4 regions of the Pseudomonas sp. GW821-FHT10C09 genome follow, and region 2 is predicted to be linked to each of the others. Evidence: predicted binding sites of a transcription regulator. Region 2 holds the regulator's gene; each other region holds the start of a gene.
The links. Region 2 encodes FliA, which starts transcription of late flagellar genes. Its sites were predicted from a motif close to CTAAAGTTTNNNNNNNNNNNGCCGNTAA; they were not measured.
Positions count from the first base shown of each region.

Region 1: AC07N8_RS16540 (methyl-accepting chemotaxis protein) is a predicted target of FliA. The motif match lies at 3,803-3,830, and genes of this name have one in related genera.
Region 3: AC07N8_RS05680 (methyl-accepting chemotaxis protein) is a predicted target of FliA. The motif match lies at 2,684-2,711, and genes of this name have one in related genera.
Region 4: motA (flagellar motor stator protein MotA) is a predicted target of FliA. The motif match lies at 3,505-3,532, and genes of this name have one in related genera.

Region 1 covers NZ_JBWKNG010000014.1:147,897-153,715, forward strand. The annotation lists gene AC07N8_RS16530 (hypothetical protein) at 1-79, shown strand, start outside; gene AC07N8_RS16535 (vWA domain-containing protein) at 136-1,575, shown strand; gene AC07N8_RS16540 (methyl-accepting chemotaxis protein) at 1,715-3,691, opposite strand; gene AC07N8_RS16545 (LysR substrate-binding domain-containing protein) at 3,881-4,801, opposite strand; gene AC07N8_RS16550 (NorM family multidrug efflux MATE transporter) at 4,960-5,819, shown strand, end outside.
Region 2 covers NZ_JBWKNG010000007.1:117,971-123,789, reverse strand. The annotation lists gene flhA (flagellar biosynthesis protein FlhA) at 1-1,460, shown strand, start outside; gene flhF (flagellar biosynthesis GTPase FlhF) at 1,472-2,806, shown strand; gene fleN (flagellar synthesis regulator FleN) at 2,923-3,753, shown strand; gene fliA (RNA polymerase sigma factor FliA) at 3,750-4,490, shown strand; gene AC07N8_RS09010 (chemotaxis response regulator CheY) at 4,658-5,029, shown strand; gene AC07N8_RS09005 (protein phosphatase CheZ) at 5,052-5,819, shown strand, end outside.
Region 3 covers NZ_JBWKNG010000004.1:262,722-268,540, forward strand. The annotation lists gene AC07N8_RS05660 (LysR substrate-binding domain-containing protein) at 28-936, shown strand; gene AC07N8_RS05665 (MmcQ/YjbR family DNA-binding protein) at 933-1,292, shown strand; gene AC07N8_RS05670 (DUF1294 domain-containing protein) at 1,289-1,720, opposite strand; gene AC07N8_RS05675 (undecaprenyl-diphosphate phosphatase) at 1,717-2,547, opposite strand; gene AC07N8_RS05680 (methyl-accepting chemotaxis protein) at 2,840-4,474, shown strand; gene pnuC (nicotinamide riboside transporter PnuC) at 4,722-5,285, shown strand; gene AC07N8_RS05690 (AAA family ATPase) at 5,282-5,806, shown strand.
Region 4 covers NZ_JBWKNG010000011.1:171,758-177,576, forward strand. The annotation lists gene AC07N8_RS13675 (cyclic-di-GMP receptor FimW-related protein) at 1-17, opposite strand, end outside; gene asd (archaetidylserine decarboxylase) at 161-1,021, opposite strand; gene AC07N8_RS13685 (rhodanese-like domain-containing protein) at 1,038-1,853, opposite strand; gene AC07N8_RS13690 (HDOD domain-containing protein) at 1,896-3,434, opposite strand; gene motA (flagellar motor stator protein MotA) at 3,601-4,452, shown strand; gene motB (flagellar motor protein MotB) at 4,456-5,499, shown strand; gene AC07N8_RS13705 (toll/interleukin-1 receptor domain-containing protein) at 5,542-5,819, opposite strand, start outside.

The sequences.
Region 1 (5,819 bases), on a different contig from region 2:
GGCGGCCAAGCAGCAAGAGCTGAAGGCGTTGCAGAAGAAGGTCAACCAGCTGCAATTCAGCCTCGGCTACGAAGAGTAACTTTTCACCCCGCTGGCCTCCCGAAGGAGGCCTGCACTTTTTCAGGAATCGTCGTCATGCAGCGGGTCATCAGGGATGCGCAAGCCACACCGGAGGGGATGAGTGCGCTGCAAGCCAAAGTCGCCCTCATCCAGAAACACTTTCCGCCGACCGTCGCCAGCCTGTTTGCCATCCCGCGGATGGGCAGCGGTGACGTGCTGGAATGGTGGACCGAACTGGGTGGCCAACCCACGCCCTACGCCGACCTCAAAGAGGACGCGCAACGACGTTTGCTGCAAACCTATGAAGTGCGTCAGACGTCCCTCGGACAGCTGGCGGACGAACTGCAACGACGCGGTCAACCGACCGAAGCCGAAGGCCTGCGCAGCCTGCTCGGCACGCCTGAGCTGGACAAACTCTACAGCCTCAACGGTGAGCCGTTGGTGGTGCGCTGGCACCAGCGTCCGCCCAAGCCGATCGTGCCGCCGGTGGTTCCCGTGGTGCCGGTCGTACCGCCATCGCGTCGTGGCTGGTGGATCGCGGCGGCCTTGCTTGCGCTGCTGTTGCTGCTGCTGGCGCTGTGGCTCTGGTGGTTCCTGCACCGTGAACCGGTGGTCGTGGTTCCACCGGTTGCGCCGGTCGCGCCAGTGGTGGCGCCTGTCGAGAAACCGGTTGAGAAACCGGTTGAGCCCGTTCCCGAGCCTGTCGTAGAACCGGAACCTGTTCCGGAACCAGAACCGGTGCCCGAACCAAAACCAGTGCCGCCACCCAAGCCGGTCCCGCCTCCAAAACCGGCCGCGCCGCCACCGCCACCACCGCCGCCACCTCCAGCCCCGACGCTGGACAACTACGCGTGCCGTAAAAAAGCGCCGGATGCCGTGCCTCCGCAATTTGTGGTGGTACTCGACACCTCGGGCTCGATGGACTTGAACATCAGGTCGTTGAAATCCGATGAGGACTGGTTCTTCGGCAATGAGATGAACAAGTACCTGGACGTGAACCGCACCCGGGCGATCTTCGCCAAACCCAGTCGCATGGACGTCGCCAAGGACTCGCTGGCCGGCATGATCAACGGGCTCGATCCGAAGATCGACACGCGTCTGATCACCTTCGCCGGTTGCGAAAGAACACCGGACCAGGGCGTGTTCAGGTTCGGCGACCGTCAGCGGTTGATCAACGGGATCCGCGGCCTGGTGCCCAACGACGGTACACCGCTGGCCGACAGCCTGGCCTATGCGGCGAGCACGGTCGACGGGCGCAATAACGATGCGGTGATCGTGATGTTTGTCGACGGTGAGGACGGTTGCCAGAAAGACGCGTGCGCGGTGTCCCGCCGAATCGCCAGGGAACAACCGCGCCTGAGGGTCAACGTAGTGAAAATCGGCGCCGGTGGCCCGTCACGCTGCATCGCTGAAAACACCGGTGGCCGGGTTTACAGCAGCACCAATGCGGCAGAACTGGGTAGCCAGCTGAAACAGGCGACCAAGGAAGTGTCGAGCAATGCCAAGTGCGACTAGCCGGGGATTTATCCTGAATTGAGGTGATCCCATTCGCGAGCAGGCTCGCTCCCACAGGGGTTTTGTGTCGATCACAAATCCAGTGTGGGAGCGAGCTTGCTCCGGGCGGCGTTCCGACGAAAGCTATTTCAGCGGCGCCTCAACGAAACCGGTCAACCTCCTGGCGCAAGTCCGCCGCCAGGCTTTCCAGTTCCTTGGCCGTCACCGCCAAGTTCGACACCACCTCACGCTGCTCACTGTTCGCCAACGCAATACTCTGCAGGTTGCTGCTGAGCAACGTCGCAGTGCTGCTTTGCTCCTGAGTCGCGGTGGTAATCGCCGCAAACTGCTGACCGGCGGAACGGCTCTGCTCATCGATCCGCGCCAGAGCTGAAGCCACATTGGCGTTACGCGACAGGCCTTCCTGCATCAACACATTGCCCTGCTCCATGGTGCTGATGGCATTGCCGGTTTCCTGCTGGATGCTGCTGATCATCCCGGAAATTTCGTCAGTGGCCTGACGAGTGCGCGACGCCAGGTTACGCACCTCATCGGCCACCACTGCAAAGCCACGGCCCTGCTCACCGGCGCGGGCAGCTTCGATGGCGGCGTTCAGCGCCAGCAAGTTAGTCTGCTCGGCAATCGCGGTAATCACGCCAACGATGCCGCCGATTTCCTGGGAGCGCTGGCCCAAGGTGTTGATCACCGTCGCGGTGCTGTTCAGCGCACCGGCGATTTGTTCCAGCGAGGCAGACGCTTCGTCCATCGAGGTACGACCGATCTGGGTTTGCTGGGCGTTTTCCTGGGCCAGGCGCTGAGTGCTGCCCATGTTGTCGGCAATGTTCAGGGACGTGGCGCTGAATTCTTCCACGGCGCCGGCCATGCTGGTGATCTCGCCGGACTGCTGCTCCATCCCTTCATAGGCACCACCGGACAGACCGGACAAGGCCTGGGCGCGGCTGTTGACCTCGGCCGAGGCCTTGCGGATGTGCTCGACCATGGTCGACAGGGCCTGGCTCATCTGGTTGAACGCGCGGGCCAGTTGACCGATCTCGTCATTGCTCGCCACGTTCAGGCGCACGCTCAAATCACCGGCGCCCAAGGCTTCGGCCTGACGCACCAGATCACCCAGCGGCGCGAGTTTACTGCGCAGCAACCAGACGGCCGATCCAACCGCAATCAACATCGCCAGCAGACTGCCGATGGCCAATTGAATGCCGACACTCCAGGTCACCGCGCTGATTTCAGCTTTTGGCATGCTCGCCACGACCGACCAAGGGCCGCCATCGAACGGCACGGACACGCTGTAGAAATCCTCGGATTTGTCGCTCCAGAACTGGCCTTTGCCCGGTGTCTTCGCCAGTCCGACGATGGCCGGGACGGCTTGATCCAGTGCTTGCACACCCGAAATCGGCACCAGCCATTTGCTTTGCTCATCGAGCAACGCCAAGGAGCCGGTCTGGCCGATACGGAAACGCTTGAGGTTGTCGAACTGCGCGTTCTGCGCGTCGGTGTAGTCGAACCCGACGAACAGCACGGCAATCACTTTGCCACTGCTGTCGCGCACGGGGGTGTATTGCGTCATGTAGGAGCGATCAAACAGCAAGGCGCGACCGACGTAGCTCTGCCCCGCCATCAAGCGTGCATACGCCGGGTGAGCATGATCGAGCAGCGTGCCGATGGCGCGGTTGCCGTCCTGTTTGGTCAGGGAAGTGCTGACCCGGATAAAGTCTTCGCCGCTGCGCACAAACAACGTCGCCACGCCGGCGGTCATTTGCTTGAACTCGTCGACTTCCTTGAAGTTGTTGTTCAACACTTCGCTGCCCAAGTGCAAGCCCGGGGTCTGCGTGCCCGCCACGGCCACCGGCTCATCCGGATGCACGCTCAGGCCGGCGCTGAAGCGCTTCTCGAACAGGCCGGCCAGGCGCTGGGTGCTTTCACGCAAGGTGCCGTGAAAGGTGCTCAGCTGATCGGCCAGCAACCGGGCTTCACTGGCCAGGTGCTCTTCGCGGGTGGCGAGGTTGGCAGTGTCCAGCGAACGCAGGGCGAACACGGTACTGCCAGTGATGACAATCGCCAGTATCACGGCAAGCGCAAGACCAAGCTGTGAGGCGATCCGGGCACGGGGTTGAGACATGACAGCTCCTGGCCGAGCAACCTGATCCTGCTTGATCGGGCTGAACACTCAGCAAAATTTTCCAGATAATGGGGAAAAGCGTCGAACCTGCACGAAGGTTCCACCTGCAGATATTCGGCGGCAAAACTGAATACTTGAGTAATTAGCGGGGATATGGCGCAAGGCCTCTACTGCGAGGGCTCTATCGATTCAGCTCAGACGCTGCACAACCGGCAAATCCATGGCCCGGACTTCACCCAGCAGGAAATCGCTGAGCCGGCGCAAACGTTCACCTCCGGGGCGGGTTTTCGGCCAGACCAGGTAGTAATGCTCACCGCTGGCGACCGCCGTCGGCCACGGCAGGCTCAGGCGTCCCTGCGCAACATCCTCCGCCACCATCAGCAAATCCCCCATGGACACGCCGTAGCCGCGAGCGGCGGCGATCATGCCCAGTTCCAAGGTGTCGAACACCTGGCCGCCCTTGAGCGAGACCTGATCGGTCAGGCCCATGCGGTCGAGCCAACTGCGCCAGTCACGCCGATCCGGTGTCGGGTGCAACAACTCGGTGCTGGCCAGGCGCGTGACGTCCCACGGCTGATCGTTCAGCAGATTCGGCGCGCCGACGGGGATCAGCTCCTCGGGGAACAGCAGCGTGGCCTCCCAGTCCGGCGGGAAATGTCCGCTGCTGAGGATCACCGCGCAATCGAACGGTTCCTGATTGAAGTCCACCGAGTCGATGTCCATCCAGGCGCTGGTCAGCTGCACTTCATTACCCGGTTGCAGGTGCCGGAAACGGCTGAGCCGCGCCAGCAGCCAGCGCATGGTCAAGGTCGACGGGGCTTTCATGCGCAGGATGTCGTCTTCGGCGCGCAAGGTATTGCAGGCACGTTCCAGGGCGGTGAAACCGTCACGAATGCCCGGCAGGATCAACCGCGCCGACTCGGTCAGTTGCAAGTTGCGCCCACTGCGGTGAAACAACCGACAGGCGAAGTGCTCTTCGAGGGTACGGATATGCCGGCTCACCGCGCTTTGAGTGATCGACAGTTCTTCAGCCGCGCGGGTGAACGAGCTATGCCGCGCCGCCGCTTCAAATGCGCGCAAGGCATACAAGGGAGGAAGACGTCGGGACATGAGGAAAGCTCCTATAGCGCAATCCGGCTACCGTAGCAGAATCTGTCCAACATGAGTCTGACTCATGCTACCCATCCTTTTTATCCCTTTGTGTTAACCCCGTGAAGCGCCGAGAATCGACGCTTTCCAGACCTCTTTGATAATCGAGCGTGATGACCATGAAGCATCCAGCGCGTATTGAACTCTGGGCCATCCTGCGGCTGGCGGGGCCGCTGATTGCCTCGCAGTTGGCGCACATGCTGATGGTCCTCACCGACACCCTGATGATGGCGCGCTTGAGCCCCGAAGCGTTGGCCGGCGGTGGTTTGGGTGCGGCGACTTACTCGTTCGTGTCGATTTTCTGCATCGGTGTGATTGCGGCGGTCGGCACGCTGGTGGCGATTCGTCAGGGCGCGGGCGACATTGTCGGCGCGGCACGACTGACCCAGGCCGGTTTGTGGCTGGCGTGGTTGATGGCCTTGGTGGCCGGGTTGCTGCTGTGGAACCTCAAACCGGTGTTGCTGCTATTCGGCCAGACCGAAACCAACGTCCACGCCGCCGGGCAGTTCCTGACGATCCTGCCGTTCGCCCTGCCCGGTTACCTGAGTTTCATGGCGTTGCGTGGTTTCACCAGCGCCATCGGCCGCGCAACGCCGGTGATGGTCATCAGCCTCGGCGGCACCGTGGCCAACTTCCTGCTCAACTATGCGTTGATCACCGGCATGTTCGGCCTGCCGAAAATAGGTTTGATGGGCATCGGTCTGGTGACGGCGATTGTCGCTAACTTGATGGCCGTGGCGCTGGCGCTGCACATCCGCCGGCATCCGGCGTATGACGCGTATCCGTTGCGCCAGGGCCTGTCGCGGCCGAACCGGCAGTACCTGAAAGAGCTGTGGCGCCTTGGCCTGCCGATTGGCGGCACGTACGCGGTGGAAGTCGGGCTGTTTGCGTTCGCCGCGTTGTGCATGGGCACCATGGGCAGCACGCAACTGGCGGCGCACCAGATCGCCCTGCAGATTGTGTCGGTGGCGTTCATGAT
Region 2 (5,819 bases):
TGGCGGTCGGTATCTTCCAGCACGGCATGACCTTTGGCGATGCCGGTCGGGTGTACGCCCTGTTGACCATCGGTGACGGTTTGGTGGCGCAATTGCCATCACTGCTGTTATCGACAGCCGCCGCGATCATGGTGACCCGTGCTTCCGGTTCGGAAGACATGGGCAAGCAGATCAATCGCCAGATGTTCGCCTCGCCGAAAGCGTTGGCCGTCGCGGCGGGACTGATGGCAGTGATGGGCCTGGTGCCCGGCATGCCGCACTTTTCCTTCCTGAGCATGGCCGCTCTCGCTGCCGGTGGTGCGTACCTGTTCTGGAAGAAGCAGAACGTGGTCAAGGTCCAGGCCCTGCAAGAGGTCAAGCGTCAGCAAGAGCTGCTGCCTTCGCCGGCTCGCGCCATGGAGACCAAGGAACTTGGCTGGGATGACGTCACGCCTATCGACATGATTGGCCTGGAAGTCGGCTATCGCCTGATTCCGCTGGTGGATCGCAATCAGGGTGGTCAACTGCTTGCGCGGATCAAGGGCGTGCGCAAGAAGCTGTCCCAGGACCTGGGCTTCCTGATGCCGACGGTGCATATCCGTGACAACCTCGACCTGGCGCCGAGTGCCTATCGCCTCACGTTGATGGGGGTGATCCTGGCCGAGGCCGAGATTTACCCGGATCGCGAACTGGCGATCAACCCGGGGCAGGTCTACGGCACGCTTAATGGCATAACCGCCAAAGATCCGGCTTTTGGCCTGGAGGCGGTCTGGATCGAAATCAGCCAGCGCGCCCAGGCACAATCACTCGGTTACACGGTGGTCGATGCCAGCACCGTGGTAGCCACGCACTTGAACCAGATTCTGTACAAACACTCCAGCGAACTGATCGGTCACGAAGAAGTCCAGCAACTCATGCAATTGCTGGCCAAAAGCTCGCCTAAACTGGCTGAGGAATTGGTGCCGGGCGTGGTTTCGCTGTCGCAGCTGCTCAAAGTGTTGCAAGCGCTGCTGGCCGAACAGGTGCCGGTTCGGGACATTCGCAGCATTGCCGAGGCGATCGCCAACAACGCCGCCAAGAGTCAAGATACTGCCGCTTTGGTGGCCGCTGTGCGGGTCGGCGTATCCCGCGCAATCGTCCAAAGCATTGTAGGCACTGACTCCGAGCTACCAGTGATCACCCTGGAGCCAAGGTTGGAACAGATATTGCTCAATAGTCTTCAGAAGGCAGGACAAGGCTCGGAAGAGGGCGTTCTGCTGGAGCCAAGCATGGCAGAGAAGCTGCAGCGCTCGTTGATCGATGCGGCGCAGCGTCAGGAAATGCAAGGTCAACCGGTGATTCTGCTGGTGGCCGGCCCGGTTCGCGCCATGTTGTCGCGATTTGGCCGACTGGCAGTCCCGGGTTTGCATGTGTTGGCTTATCAGGAAATCCCTGACAACAAGCAAGTGACCATCGTTGCGACAGTAGGGCCCAACGGCTGAGGTAGTGGTTTATGCAAGTTAAGCGTTTTTTCGCCGCCGATATGCGTCAGGCCATGAAACTGGTTCGTGATGAGCTGGGCGCCGATGCCGCCATTATCGGCAATCGCCGGATTGCCGGTGGTGTCGAGCTGACGGCTGCGCTGGATTACAAATTGTCGGCGCTGGCCCCGCGTGTTCCGAACATGGAACTCGAGGATGAGCTGCGCAAGACCCAATCGCGCATCGTCACTGCCCAGGCTGAATTGAGCCTGCGTGGCGATGGCGAGACCGAAGGCGACAAGACCACCAATCGCCAGTTGTTCGCCGGCCTGCCACTGACCGCTGCCGAGCCACTGATCGAACCGACCTACGCCGAACCGCGTCGCTCCGCGCCTGCTCCGGCACCGGCTGCTGGCGGCGTGGATCCACGTGCGTTCGACTCGATGCGTTTCGAGCTCAACAGCCTGCGCGAACTGATGGAAGTACAGCTCGGTTCGCTGGCCTGGAATCAGCTGCAAGGTAGCCGTCCGGCCCAGGCCAACCTGTGGCGTCGCCTGCAACGCATCGGCCTGTCCGGCCCGTTGTCGCGCGATCTGTTGGCGATGATCGGTGATATCGATGAACCCCGTCAGGCCTGGCGCATGTTGCTGGCGCACCTGGCGCGGATGATTGCTACCCCGGAAGTCGAGCCGCTGGAAGAAGGCGGCGTGATTGCCATGGTTGGTCCTGCCGGCATGGGCAAGACCACCACCCTGGCCAAGCTCGCAGCCCGTTACGTGCTCAAGTACGGCGCGCAGAACATCGCGCTGGTGAGCATGGACAGCTTTCGCATTGGCGCCCAGGAGCAGCTCAAGACGCTGGGGCGCATTCTCAATGTGTCGGTGACCCACGTCGATCCGGGCCAATCGCTGGTTCAGGCGCTGGAGCCACTGCTGCGCAAACGCGTGGTGCTGATTGATACCGCAGGCCTTCAGGCCAGCGATCCAGCCCTGCGCATGCAGCTCGAAAGCCTGGCCGGGCGTGGCATCAAATCAAAAAATTACCTGGTGCTCGCAACCACCAGCCAAAAACAGGTTCTAACAGCCGCTTATCATAGTTACAAACGCTGCGGGCTCGCTGGCTGCATCCTGACTAAACTGGATGAAACGGCAAGTCTGGGCGAGGTGCTGAGCCTGGCGATCAGTCATGAATTGCCGGTGGCGTACCTGACCGATGGCCCGCGGATCCCGGATGATTTGCATCTGCCGCGCCGTCATCAGTTGGTCAGTCGCGCCGTAAGCGTACAAATGCAGGAAGAACCCAGCGAAGAAGCCATGGCTGACATGTTCGCTGATATTTACCACAGCCCGACCAAGCAGGTTGGCTAAGGTAGTAATGAACAGTTTTTGTACCTACATCGATGGTCTGCCATGCATTGTTCCATTTGCGAACGCGCAGCCAGTAATGTGGCCTCCGTCTATGCAAGACAAGGTAAAGAAATAACATGGGCAGCATGCATCCCGTACAGGTGATCGCGGTGACCGGCGGCAAAGGTGGCGTCGGCAAGACTAACGTGTCAGTGAATTTGTCGCTGGCCCTGGCTGAGCTCGGCCGTCGCGTCATGCTGTTGGACGCTGACCTGGGCCTGGCGAACGTTGACGTCCTGCTGGGACTGACACCCAAACGTACCCTGGCCGACGTGATCGAAGGCCGCTGCGAGCTGCGCGACGTTCTGTTGCAGGGCCCGGGCGGTATTCGAATCGTTCCGGCCGCGTCTGGCACCCAGAGCATGGTTCATTTGAGCCCGGCTCAACACGCCGGCCTGATCCAGGCCTTCAGCGACATCGGCGACAACCTCGACGTATTGGTGATCGACACCGCTGCGGGCATAGGTGACTCGGTAGTCAGTTTTGTTCGCGCAGCGCAGGAAGTCTTGCTGGTGGTCTGCGACGAGCCGACCTCGATCACCGACGCCTACGCGCTGATCAAACTGCTTAACCGCGATTACGGCATGAACCGCTTCCGCGTCCTGGCCAACATGGCCCAGAGCCCGCAAGAAGGTCGCAACCTGTTCGCCAAGTTGACCAAGGTCACCGACCGCTTTCTCGACGTGGCCTTGCAATACGTCGGCGCGGTGCCTTACGACGAAAGCGTGCGCAAGGCTGTGCAGAAACAACGTGCCGTGTATGAAGCCTTCCCGCGTTCCAAGTGCGCCCTGGCGTTCAAGGCCATCGCGCAGAAAGTTGATACCTGGCCGCTGCCTGCCAACCCGCGCGGGCACCTTGAGTTTTTCGTCGAGCGCCTCGTGCAACAGACCGCAGGACCCGTCCTATGACAGCCAGTGGCTACAACCTCTACAAGAAGTCGGCACGTGACGCGCAGTACGAGCTGATCGAGCGTTACGCGCCACTGGTCAAACGCATTGCTTACCACTTGCTGGCCCGTCTGCCGGCCAGTGTCCAGGTTGAAGACCTGATCCAGGCCGGGATGATCGGCCTGCTTGAAGTGTCGACCAAATACGACGCCAGCAAAGGCGCAAGTTTCGAGACGTACGCGGGCATACGAATCCGCGGCGCCATGCTCGATGAAGTACGCAAGGGGGACTGGGCGCCACGCTCGGTCCACCGAAATACCCGTATGGTCAGTGACGCAATTCGCTCTATTGAAGCTAAAACCGGCCGTGACGCTAAAGATCACGAGGTTGCGGCCGAACTCCAATTGAGTCTCGACGATTATTACGGGATTTTGAACGACACCCTGGGCAGCCGCTTATTCAGTTTCGACGATCTGTTGCAGGACGGCGAACACGAAGGGCTGCATGAGGATGGCGCGAGTGCTCATCTCGAGCCGTCACGCGATCTGGAAGATGAACGCTTCCAGGCGGCGCTGGCGGACGCGATTGCCAATTTGCCGGAGCGCGAGCGACTGGTGTTGGCGCTGTACTACGACGAAGAGTTGAATCTCAAGGAAATCGGTGAGGTCCTGGGGGTCAGCGAATCGCGGGTCAGCCAGTTACACAGCCAGTGCGCGGCCCGTTTGCGGGGGCGTTTGGGGGAGTGGCGAGCGCGCTGAAGGCAGTGTGGGGACACTGCGAACGGGGCTGGTGCGGATTTGAACGGCACCGGTCGCGATCTGTTGTGCTCCAGACAGTCATCGAGTGAATTGCCGAATTGATTGAAATGGCGCGTCCAGGTGCTGGGCGCGTTTAAGACTGCTTGGAGGTCGAATTGGACAAGAACATGAAAATCCTCATCGTTGATGACTTCTCAACGATGCGGCGGATCATAAAAAACCTGTTGCGTGACCTTGGGTTCACCAACACGGTCGAGGCTGACGATGGCACTACTGCCATTCCGGTTCTCAACAGCGGGAGCATCGACTTTCTGGTAACGGACTGGAACATGCCTGGCATGACCGGTATCGATCTGCTGCGCCACGTGCGCGCCGATGAAAAGCTCAAGCACCTGCCAGTGCTGATGGTGACCGCTGAAGCCAAGCGCGAGCAGATCATCGAAGCGGCCCAGGCCGGCGTAAACGGCTATGTGGTCAAACCCTTCACGGCCCAGGCGTTGAAAGAAAAAATCGAGAAGATTTTCGAACGCATCGGTTGATCCACTGCGCCACGGGGGAGCTATGGAGCATAAAGAATCTTCACAGGGCGATTTTGAATCGACCCTGAAAAAACATGCCGTCGAACTGGTCGCCAGCCTTGAAAAAGGCAGGTTCGGCGAGGCTGTGCAACTGATCCATGAGCTCAATCAGACCCGTGACCGTGGCCTGTATCAGGAAGTGGGCAAGCTCACTCGCGAGCTGCACAGCGCGATCGTCAATTTCCAGATTGACCCGAACATGCCGCAAGCCGAGGAAGTGTCGCAAATCACGGACGCCACCGAGCGCCTGGGGTATGTGGTCAAGCTGACCGAGGCCGCGGCCAACCGCACCATGGACCTGGTGGAAAGCGCCACGCCGCTGGTCAACAGCCTGAGCGAAGAAGCCCAGGCGTTGAGCACGGACTGGAGCCGGTTCATGCGCCGCGAAGTCGGGGCTGAAGAGTTCCGTGAGCTGGCCCGCCGCGTCGACGGTTTCCTGACACGCAGCACCGAGGACAACCGCACGGTGTCGAGCAACCTCAACGACATCCTGCTGGCACAGGATTACCAGGACCTCACCGGTCAGGTGATCAAGCGCGTGACCCAGTTGGTCACCGAAGTTGAAAGCAATTTGCTCAAGCTCGTCCTCATGGCCAGCCAGGTAGACCGCTTTGCGGGTATCGAACATGACCGTGAATCGATGCTCGCCGAAAAAGATCCACAAAAACATCTCTCTCAGGGTGAAGGTCCGCAGATTCATGCCGATAAAAGAGAAGACGTTGTGTCCGGTCAGGACGATGTGGACGATTTG
Region 3 (5,819 bases), on a different contig from region 2:
CACTGATAGAACAATCGGACTGCCGTCATGCAAGACCTCAATGATCTCTACTATTTCGCCAAGGTGGTGGAAGCTGGCGGTTTTGCGGCCGCCGGGCGTTTGCTCGGGATTCCCAAGTCGCGCCTGTCACGGCGTATCGCCGAGCTGGAAGAGCGCCTCGGTGCACGTCTGCTGCAACGCACCACCCGCCAACTCAAGCTGACCGCCGTCGGCGAGCGCTACCTGCGGCACTGTCAGGCGATGCTATTGGAAGCGGAAATGGCCGATGAAGCGGTGGCCAGCATGTCCAGCGAACCGCGTGGGCGCTTGCGGGTGTCCTGCCCCGTCGGCCTCGCGCACGAGATGTTGCCCACGGTCATCGCCCGATTTCTTGAAAAATACCCGCAGGTGCAACTGGAAGTGATGCTGCTCAACCGCCGGGTCGACCTGGTGACTGAAGGCGTTGATGTCGCCTTGCGCGTGCGTGAGCTGGGCGACGAAGATCCGCTACTGGTGACCCGACGCCTGCGCCAGGCACAAATGGCCATGGTCGCCACCCCGGCGTTTTTGCACGGGCGTGAAATCAATCACCCCGAAGACCTGAAAACCTTGCCCGTGCTCGGCGCCCTTGAAGCCGATCGCATGGTGCATATCCGCCTGCTGGATCAACAGGGCAAAAGTGTCGATCTCAGCATGGAGGCGCGGCTGGGCATTGATGACTTCATCGTGCGCAAGGCCTGCACTCTGGCCGGCCAGGGTTTTACCCTGTTGCCAATGATGTATTGCGAGCCGGAGCTGGAAGACGGCTCGCTGGTGCAACTGCTGCCCGAGTGGTCATTGCCTGGCGGCTGGTTGCAAGCGGTCTACCCTCACCGGCGGGGGGTGATGCCAGCGGTTCGCGCTTGGCTCGACCATTTGATCGAAACATTCAATGCGTGTGGGGACCGATTGATATGAAGGCTGGACGGATGAGCGAAGAGGATGTCGCGCAGTTCTGTCTCGCGCTGCCGGGTGCGCGGGAAGACTATAAATGGGGCGGTGTGCGGGTGTTTTCGATTGCCGGAAACAAAATGTTCGCGCTGCAGAACCTGCGCGGCGACTCCCTTGCCTTCAAGGTCGACAAGGACCTGTTCCTGGGACATTGCGACCGGCCGGGCATCCACCCGGCTCCCTATCTGGCGAGAGCCCAGTGGATCATCATGCAAACGCCCTACCCGCTGGGCGCCGTAGAACTACAAGCCTTGTTGCAACGATCCCACCAACTGGTGGTGAGCAAGCTGCCCAAGCGCACCCAGGTGGGACTGCTGCTTTAAAACAAGGCCAGCAGGTTCGCGCCGAGAAACATCTGGTCGATCCAGAACACCTGGTGCAGCAACACAATCAGCCAGAACAGCAACTGATAGGAGACTTTGCGGGTCTTGTGCCGAAACACTTGCTGGGCCAACAAGGCGCCAGGCCAGCCACCGGCCAGTTCGACCGCGTGCAAGACATTTTCCGGCGTGCGCCAGGCGTCGGCGCGGGCCTTGCGCTTGTCGCTCCAGTACAGGAAAAACGCCAGCACACTGACGATCCCGTACGCCGCCAGCGGAATCAGTGACACCCCGCGCAGCCAGAGCGACACCGACCCAAACAGCGGCAGCGCACACAGCGCGGCAAAAACCAGCAGTTTCAACCGTGGATGCTGGATGCGCTCTCCCCCGGACCTGCGACCGGGGTCGTGGCGCCTGCCGGCGTCACTCATGGCTTGGCCGCAGACCAGTCAACCCAGCCGAACTGCCAGGTGGCCAGAATGACCAGGCCAAACACGATCCGATACCAGGCAAACGCCGCGTAGCTGTGGCTGGCAATGAACTTGAGCAGGCCGCGAACCGCGATCATCGCGAAGATGAAGGCCGTCACGAAACCGATCGCGAACACCGGAAAATCCGCCGGCACGAACAGGTGGCGGTATTTGAAACCCGAATACACCGCCGCCGCGACCATGGTCGGCATCGCCAGGAAGAACGAGAACTCGGTAGCGGTCTTGCGCGACAGGCCGAACAGCAACCCGCCAATGATGGTCGACCCGGAACGCGATGTTCCTGGAATCATGGCCAGGCACTGGGCGAAACCGACTTTCAGCGCGTCTTGCCAGGTAATCTCGTCGACAGTTTCGGCATGCACCTGATGTTGGCGTTTCTCGGCCCACAACATAATCACACCGCCCACCACCAACGCCGTCGCAACGGTAATCGGGTTGAACAGGTAATGGTGAATCAGGTCGGAGAAAATCACCCCCAGCACCACCGCCGGCATGAAGGCGATCAGCAGGTTGGCGGTGAAACGACGCGCGCTCGGTTGCGTCGGCAAACCGGTAACCACATCGAGAATCTTGCGACGAAACTCCCACACCACCGCCAGGATTGCACCCAACTGGATAATGATATTGAACGCGATTGCCCGCTCCCCACCGAAGTTGAGCAAGTCGGCGACGATGATCTGGTGCCCGGTACTGGAAATCGGCAGAAACTCCGTCAGCCCTTCTACTACCCCAAGTATCAATGCCTGAAAGGCGGTCCAAAGATCCATCAATCCCCCAAGAAGCAATGCCCCCAGGCATGCCCCGTCAGTTTTGTTTAAACGTTCATTGCGCTGAGCGTAGTTGAAGTTCCGCGCGCACAGGAACCAGACGAAACCGTAAAAATTCCGTGAAAATCGAGCGTGATTCAGGTTTTTCCGCGCGGGGCCGAAATCCTATCAGACAAGCCTCTAAAACGCTGCCGCGGAATAGGACTTGGGTCGCATATGCCCGACCGGCAAAGCGTGGTTGGATGCTGGCAATGGTTTATGACAATAAAAAGAAAATCGGAGTAACAGCGTTATGAACAGCTTGCGCAGTGTGTCGATCAGCCGACGCTTGTGGCTCATCTTGATCGTGTCGGTGGTGATGTTGCTGACGTTGGGCGTGTTGATGCTCAAGCAGATTCACGACGACCTTTATCAGGCCAAGGCGCAGAAAACCCAGCACGTCGTGCAGACCGCCAGCGGTATTCTGAATTACTACCATGACCTGGAGACGGCCGGCACCCTCACCCGCGATGCCGCGCAGAAGCAGGCACTGACCGCGGTCCGTGGACTGCGCTATGACCAGAACGACTATTTCTGGATCAACGATCTGACGCCGGTGATGATCATGCACCCGGCCAACCCCAAGCTGGACGGCCAGAACTTGTCGGCCATCCGCGACCCGGACGGTTTTGCAGTGTTTAACGAAATGGTCGCCGTGGCCAAGGCCAAGGGCGCCGGCATGGTCAACTACCGCTGGCCGAAACCGGGCGCCAGTGCCCCGGTCGAAAAGACTTCTTACGTCAAACTCTTCGAGCCTTGGGGCTGGGTGATCGGCTCGGGCGTGTACATCGATGACATGCAGGCCGAATTCAATGGCCAGGTGTGGAAGGCCACTTTCGTCGGCGTGGTGATTGCGCTGGTGATGGCGCTGTTGGTCATCCTGATTGCGCGCAGTATTGTGCGCCCGCTCCAGGACACCGTGAACGCCATGGCCAACATCGCCAGCGGTGAAAGTGACCTGACCCGCAGCCTCGATACCCACGGTCAGGACGAAGTGGCGCAACTGGCTCGGCACTTCAACGCGTTTACCACCAAGCTGCGCCTGGTGGTCACCGAGCTGCAGGTGTCCGCCAGCGCGTTGGGTCAGTCGTCCAGTGAATTGGGCAATGACGCCGCCCAGGCCCAACAACGCAGCCAGCAACAGTCCCAACAGATGGAACTGGTGGCCACGGCCATTAATGAAGTGACCTATGGCGTGCAGGATGTGGCCAAGAACGCCGAGCATGCTGCCAGCGAAATGCGCGATGCCGAATCCCAGGCGCAGCAAGGCCAGATAAACATCGACGGCAGCTTGCAACAGATAGACAAACTGTCCGGCACCATCGATCAAGCCGTAGAGGTGATACGCACCCTGGCAACGGAAAGCACGCAGATCGGCAGCGTCCTGGAGGTGATCCGCTCCATCGCCGAGCAAACCAACCTGCTCGCCCTCAACGCCGCCATTGAAGCCGCCCGGGCGGGTGAACAGGGTCGAGGATTCGCGGTGGTGGCCGATGAGGTGCGCCTGCTGGCCCAGCGCACGCAGAAGTCCACAGCAGAGATCCAGTCGATGATCGAACGCCTGCAAAGCCATTCGGAAGCCGCGGTCAAGGTCATCGGCGACAGCAGTCGCGCGTCACAACTGACCATCGAACAGGCCGGCCTGGCCGGTGCGAGCCTGAATGCAATTGGCCAGGCGTTACGCAACCTCAACGGATTGAACGCGTCGATCGCCAGCGCGACATTGCAGCAGGCCCATGTGGTGGAAGACATCAATCAGAACGTGACCCAGGCTGCGGGCTTGTCCCACAGCACTGCACTGGCGGCGCAGCAATCGAGTGTGGCCAGTGTTCGACTCAAAGACCTGAGCGAACAGCTGAACGGCTTGCTCAAGCAATTTCGCGTTTAACAGCACACACGATAAACCCTGTGGCGAGGGAGCTTGCTCCCGCTCGACTGCGCAGCAGTCGCAAAATCAGCTGACTGAGTTTCTCCTGTAGAAATCCGGTTGCAGTATTCGGGGCTGCTACGCAGCCCAGCGGGAGCAAGCTCCCTCGCCACAGTTGTGTTTCTGATTTCAGTCCCGTGTCGCTATCGCCCTTTCCTGCTGTCTAGGTACAATCTCGCCCCCACTTCGCTTTCCCCAAGGAACCTCCATGTCCGGGCTTGAACTGTTTGCCGCCGCCCTCGGTGTGATTGCCGTCTGGTTGACGGTCAAACAGAACCCCTGGTGCTGGCCAATCGGCCTGGTCATGGTGCTGCTGTATAGCTGGATCTTTTTTGAGGTAAAGCTGTATTCGGACATGCTCCTGCAAGTGATCTACGCCGCGCTGCAACTCTATGGCTGGTGGCAATGGACCCGCGCAGGCGAAGCGAATACCGGCCGGCAGGTCAGCCGTCTCGACAGCAGGTCAGTGGCGCTGGGCCTGGCGGTCGGCGCGCTGGGCAGTGTGCTGTTGGGCGCGGCCATGGCGCACTGGACCGATGCCGCCCAGCCGTGGCTCGACGCCGCGCTCACGGGGTTCAGCCTGGTTGCGCAGATGTGGATGGCGCAAAAACGCGTGCAATGCTGGCCGCTGTGGATCGCCGTTGATGTGATTTTTGTCGGGCTGTTCATTTACAAAGGCATGTACCTCACCTCTGCTCTCTATGCACTGTTCCTGCTGCTGGCCGTGCAAGGCTGGCGTGAATGGCGTGCCGATCCGGCATTGCGCGCATGAAGGTGCTGGTGCTCACGGGCCCCGAATCCAGTGGCAAGAGCTGGCTAGCGGCCGAGTTGCAGGGGCATTTCGGCGGTGTGCGGGTCGATGAGTACGTGCGTTGGTTCATCGAACAAAACCCTCGCGACACGTGCCTGGGTGATATTACCGAGATCGCCCGTGGCCAGTTGCAATGGGAAGATGAAGCCCGCGCCCGACAGCCCCGTCTGTTGATTCTCGACACTCACTTGCTGAGCAATATCCTCTGGAGCCAGACCTTGTTTGGCGACTGCCCTGAATGGCTTGAACCGGCATTATTGGCTCGCGATTACGACTTGCACCTGCTGTTGTCACCGGAGCATGTCGACTGGACGGATGATGGCCAGCGCTGTCAGCCCGAATTGAGTGAACGCCTGGCATTTTTCCAGGCGACCCACACCTGGCTTGAACAGCACCGCCAACCGTTTCAGGTATTGCAGGGAAGCTGGGAAAACCGCCGGGGGCAGGCCTTTGAAGCGGTCACCCGCCTGCTGGTTTCCTGAGCCGGTTTTGGGT
Region 4 (5,819 bases), on a different contig from region 2:
GGACTGGTCTCATTCATGCCGTGGAAAAACTCCAGCCGGTCAATGGGCAGTGAATGACCTGACTGTAGCAGCTATGTCCATCAGCGCGGGACAACCAGAGCGGGTCGCCACCGAAGGGTATCCGCCCTGTCGAAGTCGCTCGACAGGGCGGATCAGCGGATCAGGCGTTTGGCAGGCCCATGCCCTGGCCCATCTGCACCGGCGAACCGGCTGCCAGTTCTTCAGCCCACTTGACCTGGTCTGGGCCGAACAGCACGACAGCGGTCGAACCCAGTTTGAAGCGACCCAGTTCCGCACCTTTCTCCAGATGGATCGGCGCGCGGGCGGCTTCGTCGTAGCGGAAGGTTTTCAGTTCGCGTTTCGGCGGTGTGACCAGCCCGGCCCAGACGGTTTCGATCGATGCAACGATCATCGCGCCCACCAGCACCACGGCCATCGGCCCACGCTCGGTGTCGAAAATGCACGCCACACGCTCGTTGCGGGCAAACAGCTCCGGGACGTTTTCGGCAGTGGTCTGGTTGACCGAGAAAATCCGGCCCGGGATGTAGACCATCTCGCGCAGGGTGCCGGCCAGCGGCATGTGCACGCGGTGGTAGTCCTTCGGCGACAGGTAAATCGTGGCGAAATCACCGCCCATGAATGGCGCGGCGTTGGCTGCGTCACCGCCCAGCAACTCCAGCACGCTGAAGCTGTGGCCCTTGGCCTGGAACACGCGACCGTGTTCGATCGGGCCGAGCTGGCTGACTGCGCCATCGGCTGGGCTGAGGATCGCGCCCGGGGTTTCGTCCAATGGACGAGCGCCGTCTTTCAGCGCACGGGTGAAGAACGCGTTGAAGTGCTCGTAGGCGGTCAGGTCTTCGACCAGCGCTTGGGACATGTCCACCTGATAACGCTTGGCAAACCAGGCGGTAAAGGCGTTCTTGAACCAGCGCACGCGGCATTCGGCAATGCAGCCGGCCAGTCGCGAGAGCAAGTGATGGGGCAGCAGGTATTGGCTGAGGATAAACAGACGCTTGTTCATTAACTGTCCTTAAACCTTAAATCTCTACGGGGGTGTCGGGGTGGTTGCCCCATTCGCCCCAGGAACCGGCGTAGCCTTTGACCCGCGGATAACCGAGGGATTTGGCCACCAGATAAGTGAAGCCAGAACGGTGGTGAGTCTGGCAGTGGGTAATGACTTCTTTGTCTTTGCTGATCCCTAGCTGTTCGAGGATCTGCGGCATGTCGGTGCGGATGCGCAGGTTGCGCGCCTGATCCATGCCCGCAGTCCATTCGAAATTGACGGCGCCCGGAATGTGCCCGGCCTTGGCCGCCAGCACTTTCTCGCCGGAGTATTCCAGCGGCCCGCGCGCGTCCCAGATCGCCAGGTCGGCGGCGCCGAGACGGCTTTGCAGGTACTCGCGGGTCGCGGTAGGTTCGTCGTGCAGGGTCAACTTCACCGGGCCGCCAGCGGGGGCCGGGATCTGGATCGACATCGGCATACCTTCTGCCAGCCAGGCCGTCAGACCGCCGTCGACGTAGTGGTATTTACGGTGACCGATAACGTCCAGCAGCCAGATAAAACGCCCGGCCCAGCCGCCACCTTCGTCGTCATACACCACGTACACCGCATCGGGGTTGTGGCCCAACTCGCCAAACAGCGCTTCAAGTGCCGCTTGCGGCGGCATCAGCCCCGGTGCAGGTGCCTGACCGAGTTGAGTGCGTTTCGGATCGACAAAACGCGCGCCCGGAATATGCCCTTCGGCATAGCGGGCGCTGCTGGTCAGGTCCACCAGAATCAGATTGCGGGCCTCGAGGCGAGGGAGCAAGTCGCTCGGCTCGATCACCAGCGGCAAGCCAGAGAAGTCAGGCATGTGAGGTCTCCAGGGCACAAAAGGGTGGATTGTAGCGCAGCGTCATTGGCCGCGGTGGCTAAAGGTGTTCAAGGCTTTCTCGATGCACTGCGCGGTTTTGCCAAAGGCTTGCACGGTGATTTCCGAGAACGGCCCGCCGCCCTGATCCGCCACCACCACCATGATCACCCGACCATTATTGACCAGCGAGCGCAGGATCAAGTGTTCGCCACGGAACTGCGCACGCAGGTTGCCAGGCAGCAACGCCGAGAACTGCGCGGTGTTGGCTGGTGTCAGGCGCACCTGAGCCTGCTGCGAGAGCAAACGTTGCAGCACGGAGCTCTGGCTAACCACGAAATTCAGCCCCGCCGTTTCTGTGGGCAAACCGGCAACCTGATGCACCCGCAGATTGGCGTGCGTGCGGTCGGCCATCAAGATCATGACCCGACGCATGCCGCACGCGACCAAAGCGTCCCGGGCGGAGGTGGTCAAGTGCATCGCGTTGGTGAACGGGCTTGGCTCCACCAGCAACTCGGCGCATTGGCTGCGCCACTTTGCCAGGTCTTCGGTGGTCGGCGCCGGGGCCGGCAGCAAGGCGGCGTGGACACGGTTCATGCCCAACGGCCAGAGCAGCGAAACGGCGGGGTGCCAGAGGTCCGGCATGGCATGCAGCCGGGCGCTGTTGGCGGCCTGTTGGTGCAACTGCTGCTGCACGTCGGCCATCGGCGTTTGCAGGTAAAGACTGGTCAGGTATTGCCAGCGCTCGCTGTGCGGGCTGTCCCACGCCTGTTGCGCCGACAGCGCCAGACCGTTGGCCAGCAGCACGGTATTGGCCGGCTGATTGAGCCAGCGGCGCAAGGTCGGATCGTCATCGAGGCGGTTTTGCTGGCGCAACGGATGATCGCTGTCGCGGGCAATGCGCAGCACTTTGACCAGTTCGCGCTGCTCGGTCAGCAGCAGGCGATAGCCCTGTTCCACCCACACCGGCAGGCGCCAAATGGTCACCAGGGCCTGGCAAATATCCAGCAGGCGCACGCCGAACAACTGTTTTTCGACCTTGCGCGCCGATTCGCCTTTGTGGATGACCCGCAGCTCCCATTCTTCGAGCAATTGCGGATAGGTCAACGCCATCGGCCACAGCGGCGAGAGGAACAGCAGACTGCCCCAATGAATGTCCTGCCACAGCCGCGCCAGGCGACTGGCAAAAAAACCATTGGCCTGTTGCGTCGCGTGCTGGCTGATCAATTGCAGCTGGCGCAAGGCAAGCGGGATCTGCATTTGGGGTTCGGCGGGGAGGCGGGCGAGCAGTTCTTCGGTGCGTTTCAAACCGAGGCGATTGATCGCCACTTCCAGGTTTTCCGCAGGCTCGGTCATGCTGCCGTGGGTATGGCGGTTGGCTTCACGAATGATGCTCAAGGCCAGGGCCGGGCTGTCTTGCATCAGTTCGGCGATATCACGCAGCGAGCTGCGATTATCGGCGATGGCCCTGCAGACACGGTCATGGCTTTCCTGCGGAACCGGCAGGCGCACGCCATCGAGAAGCTTGACCCAGCCTTCGAGTGTCGTTGGTTTTTGAGTGGGAATGTTCGTCTGGTTAGCCATGGTTGGACGCAATCTTCGTCTGCATTACCTATGCCCGGAGTAGGCTAAATTAGCTTTTCGCTTGAACGGGCTATAGTCTGGCGCAGTTTTGCCGATAAGGAGAAGAAGAGATTTTTCGACCTCCGAATATGACCTTGAACCCGACTCAGTAAGTGCTCTCCTACCTATGGCTAAAATTCTCGGCATCATTGTCGTATTCGCGAGCGTGCTCGGCGGGTACGTGCTCTCCCACGGCAAGATTGCTGCCCTTATCCAGCCTTTCGAGGTGATGATTATCGGTGGCGCAGCCTTTGGCGCATTCCTGCAAGCCAACCCTGGCCATATGGTCAAAAACGTTCTGAAGAAAGCCTTCGGGATGTTCAGCTCGCGCTTCAACCACACTTTTTACCTTGAAGTGCTGGGCCTGATTTACGAGATCCTCAACAAGAGCCGCCGCGAAGGCATGATGGCCATCGAAGGCGACATCGAAGATGCTGCCGCGAGCCCGATTTTCGCCAAGTACCCGGCGGTGCTCAAAGATGACCGCATGACCGCGTACATCTGCGATTACCTGCGCATCATGTCGTCCGGCAACATGGCTCCCCATGAGCTGGAAGGCCTGTTCGACATGGAACTGACCAGCCTCAAGGAAGACCTCGATCACCCGTCCCACGCGGTGAACGGTATTGCTGATGCGATGCCGGGTTTCGGTATCGTCGCGGCGGTACTGGGTATCGTGGTGACCATGGCCTCCCTGGGTGAAAGCGATCAGAAAATGATCGGCGTGCACGTGGGTGCGGCACTGGTCGGTACCTTCTTCGGTATTCTCGCCGCCTACGGCTTCTTCGGCCCGCTGGCCCATGCCCTGGCCCACGATGCCAAGGAAGAGCTGAACGTCTACGAGGCCATCAAGGCTTCGCTGGTGGCTTCGGCGTCCGGCATGCCGCCATCGCTGGCTGTGGAGTTCGGTCGCAAGGTTCTGTACCCGGCGCACCGTCCTAGCTTCGCTGAGCTGGAACAAGCGGTTCGCGGTCGCTAAGTCATGGAAAATAACCAGCCGATAATCATCAAGCGCGTAAAAAAATACGCGGGCGGGCATCACGGGGGCTCCTGGAAAATCGCCTTCGCTGACTTCGCGACGGCGATGATGGCGTTCTTCCTGGTGCTGTGGCTGCTGTCCACCGCCACACCGGAACAGAAGATCGCCATCGCCGGTTACTTCAAAGACCCGGTCGGCTTTACCGAAAGTGGCACGCCGTACATCATCGATCTGGGCGGCTCCCCGACCCTGGCGCCGGAGAAAACCCTCAACCCCGAGGTGAAATCCCAGCCGCAGCCAGACCGCGTCACTGTCGACACCGAACAGGTCGAAGGCATGGCCGAGCAGGTCGAGAAGGAACGCCTGGAACTGTTGCTGCAAGAATTGCAGAACAAGGTCGATGAAAATCCGCAGCTGCAGAAATTCAAGGACCAGATCCTGTTCGAGATCACGCAGGACGGTTTGCGCATCCAGATCATGGACGCCGAAAACCGCCCGATGTTCGACTCCGGCAGTGCGCGTCTGAAACCGTACTTCGAAGACATCCTGCTGGCCATGGCCGACACCATCAAAGCGGTGCCGAACAAGATCAGCATCAGCGGCCACACCGATGCCAAGCCGTACTCGGGCACCGGTGATTTCGGCAACTGGGAACTCTCGGCCAACCGTGCCAACGCCGCTCGCCGTGCGCTGGTCGCCGGCAGCTATCCGGATCAACAGGTCGCGCGGGTGGTCGGTTACGCCTCGTCGGCCCTGTTCGACCGTGAGAACCCGTTCAATCCGGTCAACCGCCGCATCGACATCGTGGTACTGACCAAGAAAGCCCAAAAGGCCATTGAAGGTTCACAAGGTGCAGAACCTGCGCCAGAGCCGGCACCAGCCCCCGCAGTACAAGGGCAGGGCGGTCCGGGCGAAGTGCCGGCCAAGCCAGTTGATCCGAACGCGTTGCCGGCGGATAAAGAACCGCTGCCGGCCCATGAGCTTCGTGAACGTTTGAATATCTTTGAAAACCCGGCACCGAAACCGGCTGAACCGCCGAAGCAGTGACCCACAAAAAAGCCGACAGCGATGTCGGCTTTTTTGTGCCTGTCAGAAACCCCGTCGAATACGGTTCTTGAGCTGGTCGTGGAACAGTTCGGCATTGCGTCTGTAGGTGCCGTAAAGGGATTCGTTGATCGAATCCAGCGCCATTGAGCGCTTTGTCGTCACTTCTTCTCGGTAGGCATCAATGAAAAACTCCAGATCCGTGTCGGTGCTGAGCTTTGGCCATTTATCGAGATACAGCGGCAGTTCCACCGGTCCTGTCTTGAATGAGCAGATCCGTCGGTTACTGATGGTCGCTTCACCGATTTCGAACGGCACCCACC